2 regions of the Lacticaseibacillus sp. 22 genome follow, and region 1 is predicted to be linked to the other one. Evidence: riboswitches for the same ligand, from Rfam matches in the RefSeq annotation. Region 1 holds a riboswitch; the other holds the start of a gene.
What was found. Region 1 has a riboswitch for lysine ahead of ACWP87_RS04495 (ABC transporter permease subunit). Riboswitches for the same ligand answer to the same signal wherever they lie in the genome.
Positions count from the first base shown of each region.

Region 2: it holds a riboswitch for lysine, as region 1 does, so the genes downstream of both, lysA (diaminopimelate decarboxylase) here and ACWP87_RS04495 (ABC transporter permease subunit) in region 1, are expected to answer to the same signal.

Region 1 is NZ_JBVAYD010000006.1:19,696-23,859, forward strand. It holds gene ACWP87_RS04490 (amino acid ABC transporter ATP-binding protein) at 83-829, opposite strand; gene ACWP87_RS04495 (ABC transporter permease subunit) at 833-2,440, opposite strand; lysine riboswitch at 2,538-2,711, opposite strand; gene ACWP87_RS04500 (hypothetical protein) at 2,934-3,311, shown strand; gene ACWP87_RS04505 (glycoside hydrolase domain-containing protein) at 3,334-4,164, shown strand, end outside.
Region 2 is NZ_JBVAYD010000005.1:90,264-94,427, reverse strand. It holds gene ACWP87_RS04255 (aspartate kinase) at 1-217, opposite strand, end outside; lysine riboswitch at 1,006-1,185, shown strand; gene lysA (diaminopimelate decarboxylase) at 1,286-2,629, shown strand; gene dapD (2,3,4,5-tetrahydropyridine-2,6-dicarboxylate N-acetyltransferase) at 2,639-3,343, shown strand; gene ACWP87_RS04240 (N-acetyldiaminopimelate deacetylase) at 3,350-4,164, shown strand, end outside.

The DNA of each region.
Region 1 (4,164 bases):
GCACCAAAAACGCGACCCTCGGAAATTCAGGGTCGCGTTTTTGTATGCTTTTTTCAACTAAGAACCGCACGCACTTGAATCATCATACCCGATTCAAATAACGCTTCAGGAATTCCTTGGTGGCTTGTTGTTGCGGATTGCCGAAGATTTGATCCGGTGTGCCGGATTCGGCAATGACGCCATTATTCATGAAGACGACACGATCGGAAACTTCGCGCGCGAAGGCCATTTCGTGGGTCACGATGATCATCGTCAGTCCGGTATGCGCCAAGGCCGTCATGGTGTTTAACACATCATCGACCATTTCCGGATCAAGCGCACTGGTTGGCTCATCAAACAAGAGGACTTCAGGATCCATCGCCTCGGCTCGCGCAATCGCCACCCGTTGTTCCTGCCCGCCGGAAAGCTGATCCGGTTTAGCAGCAACAAACGGGTCCATGCCGACTTGTTTCAACAATTCCAAGGCATGTGTCTTGGCGGCAGCAGCATCACGCTTCAAAACGGTTTGTTGCGGCACCATGACATTTTGCAAGACGGTCATGTTGTTGAACAGGTTGAAACTCTGAAACACCATCCCAACCTTGGCACGATAGGTACTCAGCTTGACATCATCGCCTAGAATGCTCTTGCCATGAAAAAGAATGTCGCCGCCAGTAGGAGTTTCCAAAAGATTAATGTTCCGCAGCAGCGTTGATTTACCTGACCCGCTACGACCAATAATGGAAACGACTTCGCCTGCTTGAACATCGAGATTGATATCGGTTAGAACTTCATGGTTACCAAAAGCCTTTTTAAGGTTCTTGACTTGGATTAAAGGTTCGTTTGCCATCAGTTAGTCCTCCTTTGCCGTGCTGATCTTGGGTGTTTCGACCTGCATTTGATTGTTCATCACATTGTAATCTTTTGGACCATCGAGATGCTTTTCGATGAGACGGAATAATCGGCTGATGGTGAAGGTCATGATGAGGTAGATGCCACTCACAATCAGATACGTGTGGAAGAACTGGAAGCTTTGTCCGGCAATCGTTTCGCCGCTGAAGAACAGTTCGGAAACCGAGATGACGGATAACACTGAAGTATCCTTAATGTTAACGATAAATTCGTTGGTGACCGCGGGCAGAGAGTTGCGTACCGCTTGCGGTAGAATGACTTTCATCATGGTTTGCAGATGCGTCATGCCAAGCGCATTGGCTGCTTCAAACTGACCTTCATCAACGGAAATAATACCGCCACGGATAATTTCGGAAATATACGCACCCGTGTTAATCGAAACAATCAATAACGCCGCGGTTGTCCGATCCATGTTCAGATGCCAGGCTTGAGCCGCACCATAGTACAAAACCGCTGCCTGAACGATCATTGGCGTACCACGGAAGACTTCAATATAAACGGACAGCAGCCAGTTGATCACGGCCCGTAACCCACGCTGACCCAATTTCTTTGGCTTTGGCGTGGTTCGAATAATACCGACCAGCAAACCGATGATAAAGCCAACAAGTGTCCCGACCAAAGAAATCAGCAGCGTCATGCCGGTGCCGCGCAATAGCATGGGACCATACTGTTTCATAATCGCCATGAACCAGTTACCGCTTTTTTCGGTTGACGGCTGATTATCAACGGCTTCGTTCATCAACCGTGCCCGTTCTTTTGTAGAGATCGTAGCAAGCAACTCATTAATCTTGGCCTTATTAGGATCATTTTTCCGCAGGCCGATCGCTAAGTTAGTATCACTGGCATCGGTTTTAAATCCCTGACCCTTGGCAAAGTGGATATACATCAGATTCGGATTAGCACGTTCGGCCGTAATCCCTTCTGGCACTTCGGAAACATAGCCATCAATCGTGCCGGATTCCAAGGCCACACGCATGGCTGGAAAATCGTTCATCGCCGGTTCTTTGACAACGCCTTTGATTTGATTAATCGCCTGATAGTGATAGGTGCTCAGTTGGGCAGTAATCTTGGCGCCTTTGAAATCGGCAATACTTTTGGCTTTGGCATATTTACTATCTTTGCGAACGACCATCGTCAGGTTGGAAATATAGTACGGATTACTGAAATCGATGGTTTTGCGACGATCTGGCGTTGGCGACATGCCGGCAATAATGGCATCGATTTTGCCAGAAGTTAATGCAGGCGGCAGACCATCCCATGATGTTTTGACCACCACAACCTTCTTGTGCAACGCCTTGGCAACTTTGCGGGCAATTTGAACATCGTACCCGTTTGCGTATTCTTGGCTGCCTTGAATCTTAACCGCATTGTTGGCACTCGTTGTTTGCGTCCAGTTGAACGGTGCATAGCCGGCCTCCATTCCGACTTTAAACGTGTTGTCATCGCTGGCAGCACTGACAGGTGTTGCGGCAAAACTGCCAAGCAGGAGGCTCAATGCGAACCCTAGCACGCCTAAACGCGCAACCCAATGTTTTCTCATAAGTGACATTTCTCCCTTCTTGTAGTGGGAAATAGAGCTGGAACCAAAAAATCGACCTTTATTGATACCGCAATAAAGGTCGATTCCATCGATTTTAGTCATGAACCAGAATCATAGCGCCCCGAAGCAACCAGCTTCGACAGTCCATGGGTTATGCGCCCATGGCCCAATGCGAATCGTCCGAATACGATCCAACATTTCGGCGGCGGCACTTACGACTGGTTCAACATGACTCGGCACTCCCCAGTTTTCGTTGCCCACCGCAACCTCTATTTCTTGGTGGTGTATTTAAATGTCAAAAACGAGTGTAGCGGAACGGGGGCGGAATGTCAATTTTTGTGGAGTAATCGTAATCGCTAACTTGGTTTTTGTGCGATCAGAAGTTTATTTAAGAAAAGTTTGGACAAAAAGAAGTCTCCGCAGTAGAATTAAATCGAACATGTGTTCGGTTTAATTCGATGACAGACGTGTCACCTTAAAATTTGTAAAAGAGATTTTTAAAATGGCAGATGAAGCGGTACTGGCCGTTCAAAAATGGCTTAATAAGACATATAGCGGTGTTTCTGGCTTCACGACAGCGCCCGAGAACGGACAAACTGGATGGCCCACTATTTATAGTTTGCGGATGGGTTTACAACATGAAATTGGTATTAGCGCTATTGGTGAAGGATTTGGCGATGCAACCAAGACAGCATTAGCTTCGGTGGTAGGCAGTTTGAAGCCCGGTTATAAGGGCAATATCGCCCAGCTCATTCAAGGCGCCTTCTGGTGTAAAGGCATCAATCCTGGTAGCGACTTTAATCAGGACTTTTCTGATGCAACAGAGCAAGCTTTCAAAACACTACGCGGGTATTACCGCAAATGGTGTAGTTACAGTTAATCTTTTGGCGGCGTTGTTCGATATGGCTGCATTTACCTTGGTTACTGGGGGATCGGAGAAGGTTCGGTCAATGCAGCAATATCTTAATGGACGGTTCAGTAATATCATTGGCATTCTACCTTGCGATGGCATCTATCAACGTGACACTAACACAGCTTTGATTTATGCATTGCAAAGAGCTGAAGGGATGGCTGCTGATGTTGCAAATGGTATCTATGGGCAGAAGACAATTGACAATTGCCCTGTTTTATCTGAGGGATCAACAGATACTGACGCCGTTCGCATCCTACAATACGGTCTGTTAGTAAATGGTTTCACAGACATTCCGACTAATGGCCAATTCACCAGTGCAGTTGGCGATGCAGTGGCTGCCTTTAGCACAATGATGAACCTGGAACCAACCACAGGGAGAATCGCTGGTAATCGGGTTATTAAGGGGCTATTAACTAGCAATGGTGATACAACACGCGATTCAATCGCTTGTGACACATCTAAGCAACTGACGAGTTCTGATGTTGCATTGTTACGTAAATATGGTTTCAGCATTGTCGGGCGATATCTAACGGGGTCAGTAGGGAATGCTTTTACTCCTAAGAATTTGACTGCGTCTGAGATTAAATCAATTACCGATGGCGGCATGAGCATTTTTCCAATCTATCAAGATGGCGGCGCCGACATTAAATATTTCACCGAAACTCAAGGTGTGCTTGATGCAATGACGGCTGCTTCAACTGCACGAGTTCTTGGCTTTCCTAATAGCACTATTATCTACTTTGCTTGTGATGTTGACATTCTGGAAGGCGATATTGAGGCAACTGTGGTCGCTTATATGCGGGGTGTCAATTCAGGGCTT
Region 2 (4,164 bases), on a different contig from region 1:
CAATTTCAGCAACGATTGCAGCCGTTTCACCCTGCTGCAACACCGCTTGGGCGTACTTGATTAGCAGGTCTGTCACCTTGACATCGCCGGGATGCCGTTTACCAGGCGCACTGGTTACGATAACCTGCCGGGCAGGATTCGCCTTCATAATCGCCACAACCTTGGCAAACTGCGCTCCATCTGCTAATGACGAACCGCCAAATTTTACGACACGCACGATAAACTGCCTCCCTAACCCCATTTTCCAGTGTATCCTTGACGCCAACAACCTTGCCAATCACCAACCGACAGCGATTGCGTAAGTGATTTTCATCTGGCATCAACAGACGGCAATGCAAATGAGAACTCTGTCATTTTATTCTGTACTTTAACAGACTCCCAGAGAAACACAAGCCCCCACCATCCCGCCAAAACAGCATTTTTTGACGCCATTGCATAGTAATAATGAGCTTAAAAATGTTTTTAATTTTTTGCTAGGTATTGGGGTGACGGATTGAAAGTGGGTTGTTGGGAATCAGGCTGTCAAGATGGTTCTTTGGCATACAGTCACACTGTTCGCGCTGAAGAAATAGAAAGTAAGCGTCAGCCACCATGTTTGAGGCTCTTATATTTGGTCTCTGAGCAAGGTACTCTCGCTCACCATAACGCGCTCCCCGGCGCAGAAGTCTGCGTGTAAGGACCTTAAGCGCAATGGCCAAGAGCGGGCCATCACCGTCTAAGGGCACTAGTTCGCTTTTACTCCCATAACGCGCTCCCCAGCGCAGGAGTCTGCGTGTAAGGACCTTGGGCGCAATGACCAAGCCCGGGCCATTACGCCTGAGGCCACAAGTCCGCTTTTACGCCCATAACGCGCTCCCCGGCGCAGGGACCTGCATGTAAGGACCTTGGTCGCAATGGCCAGACCCGGGCCATTGCGACCAAGGCCACTTACACTCCGGTCCCTAACCGCGCCGGCTCGCGCTCACAAAAATTTGACGCGTACCGTTTTTTATTATAATGTGGTGTTAAACAGATAGAGGTTGCAGCCAACATGACTAACCGAATCGAGCGAGATCCTTCGTGGTGACATTCGGTGAAAGGGGCGGTTGCCGAAATGGGTGATCCGGGATCGGTGAGCCTGTTGGGCCAGGATTGAATAAATCCTGTACTGTCGCTTAGGTATCTAAGCGGGGCGCTATCATTCAAGTAGATTGCAAGTTGGGATCTTTTTGTTTGACGCGCGGCCAAACAAAAGGGTCCCTTTTCGTTTGCCGTTGCCCTGCCATCACTCGGGAGGATGAACTGAATGAATTTTGCCACAAATCACGAAGGTCAATTAACGATTGGCGGGATTGCTGCCAGTCAACTTGCCCACACTTTTCAAACGCCGCTTTATGTTTATGACGTTGGCGCCATTCGCCATCAGATTCGGGCGTTCAAGCAGGTTTTTGAAACGGCGGGAGTCGCATACGCCGTTAGTTACGCTTCCAAGGCGTTTGCTACCATCGCGATGTATGAGGTCGCCAAAGCCGAAGCCATTCATGTCGATGTTGTTTCCGGTGGCGAGTTATACACGGCTCAAGCAGCGGACTTCCCCATGGAAAAGGTCAGCTTCCACGGTAATAACAAAAGCAAAGCCGAACTGGAACAAGCTTTAGACGCCGGGGTTGGCACGATCATCGTTGATAATTTTCATGAATTGGACCTGCTTGACGAGTTGCTAAAGGCGGCCGTGGGCAAGCAAAACGTCTTGATCCGGGTGGCACCGGGGATTAGTGCTCATACACACGCTTATGACCAAACCGGCCAAACCGATAGTAAATTTGGCTTTGATCTTGAAAGCGGGCAAGCCGATGAAGCAGCCAAGCGTATTCTGGCGGATGATCATCTTAATTTGCTGGGTATTCACGCCCACATTGGCTCCCAGATTTTTGAAGTCGCCGGGTTTGAAGCCGTCACCCAAAAGCTGCTGGCAGTCCTTGATCATTGGCACCAGCAATTCAGCTTCACCCCTAAAGTCCTCAATGTCGGCGGCGGTTTTGGGATTGCGTATACCAAGCAGGATGATCCACTACCACCAGAAGCTTTTGTGCAGGCGATTGTGACCACCCTGAAAACCCAAAGCCACGGTTTCAACTGGCCATTGCCTGCCGTTTGGATTGAGCCGGGCCGTTCGATTGTCGGTCCTGCCGGCTACAGTCTGTATACGGTCGGCAGTCGCAAAGATGTCCCGGGCTTGCGGCCTTATGTTGCGGTTGATGGCGGCATGGGCGACAATATCCGCCCTGCCCTTTATCAGGCTCAATACACCGCTGTGGTTGCGGATCACCCGACTGCCCAGCCCACAGAACATGTCCATTTAGTCGGAAAGTATTGTGAATCCGGCGACATTTTGATTGACGATGCCCCGCTGCCAGCCACACAGCCAGGCGATGTGGTTGCCGTTTTCGACACTGGCGCATATGGCTACTCGATGGCGTCCAACTACAATCGCAACCCGCGTCCAGCCGTTGTTTTTGTCGAAGATGGCCAGGCACAGTTGGTGGTCACGCGTGAAACTTACGCCGATTTGATTCAACACGATCAGCACTACACCGCTCCAAGTCAACCAGCGCCGACATCAACCGCCACTACTGCCGCAAAAAAATAGGAGGCCATCATGGCACAACTCAATACCGAAAAAATCATTTCAACCATCGCAAACAGCAAGAAAACCACGCCGGTCAAAGTGTATCTCAAAGGCAAATTAGCCGACTTGCATTTTCCTAAAAGTGTCCATGCATTTATTGGCAAACACACCGGCACTGTCATCGGTGACTGGGCAGAGATTCAGCCCGTTTTAAAAACCGCTAAACTGGATGATTACTATGTCGAGGCTGCCGGTCGTAACACCGGGGTGCCATTATTGGACATCAAAACAACCAATGCCCGTATCGAGCCTGGTGCGATCATTCGCGATCAGGTGCTGATTGGTGACAACGCGGTGATCATGATGGGCGCGATTATTAACATCGGCGCGGAAATTGGTGCCGGAACCATGATTGACATGGGGGCCGTGCTTGGCGGCCGCGCCATTGTCGGCAAACATTGCCATATCGGCGCGGGCACAGTGCTTGCCGGCGTGGTGGAACCGCCGTCAGCTAAGCCGGTGACAATCGGTGATCACGTGATGACCGGTGCCAATGCCGTTGTGCTTGAAGGCGTGACCGTGGGCGAAGGGGCTGTCATTGCTGCGGGCGCTGTTGTCATTAATGATGTTCCTGCCCATACAGTCGTCGCCGGTGTCCCAGCCAAGGTGATTAAAAAAGTCAACGATCAAACCGAAGCTAAGACGGTGCTGCTTGATGAACTCAGAAAGTTGTGACATTTAATGAAGGAAGCCGAACTCATTGCTATTCGCCGCCAGCTCCACCAAATCCCGGAATTAGCGCTGCAGGAAAAAGAAACCCATGCCTTCCTGCTCAAAACCATCCAAAGTTTTCCGCAGACTTTTCTTACCATTCGTACCTTACCGAAGTTACCAACCGCCATTCTAGTCAAAGTCACTGGCTCCGATCCGCAACGCACAATCGGTTATCGCGCCGATATGGATGCGTTACCGGTCACCGAAGCAACCGGTTTGCCGTTTGCCTCGCATCATCAGGGGATTGCGCATGCATGTGGTCACGACATGCATATGACCGTGGCACTTGGCGTTCTCAGTTATTTTGCCGTTCATCAGCCAAAGGATCATCTGATTTTCTTCTTCCAGCCGGCTGAAGAAAGCAAGAATGGCGGTAAACTGGCTTATGACATGGGCGCTTTCACCGGTGAGTGGCAGATTGATGAATTTTATGGCCTGCATGATCGGCCTGACCTGCCTGCTGGTACGATTAACACGCGGCTCGGAACGCTTTTTGCCGGCACCACTGAGATTAACGTTGATCTAATCGGTAAAAGCGGTCATGCAGCGCTACCGCAAAATGCTAACGATATGATCGTCGCAACGGCCAGTTTCATCAGCCAAATCCAAACGGTTGTCGCTCGCAATGTCGGCCCCACCGATAGCGCCGTGATCACATTCGGCCTCATGCGCGCCGGAACCATCCGCAACGTGATTGCCGGCAGCGCCCATCTAGAAGGCACCTTGCGCGGCTTCACGCAAAAGCAAATTAATTTCTTACAACAGCGAATTCGGGATATCGG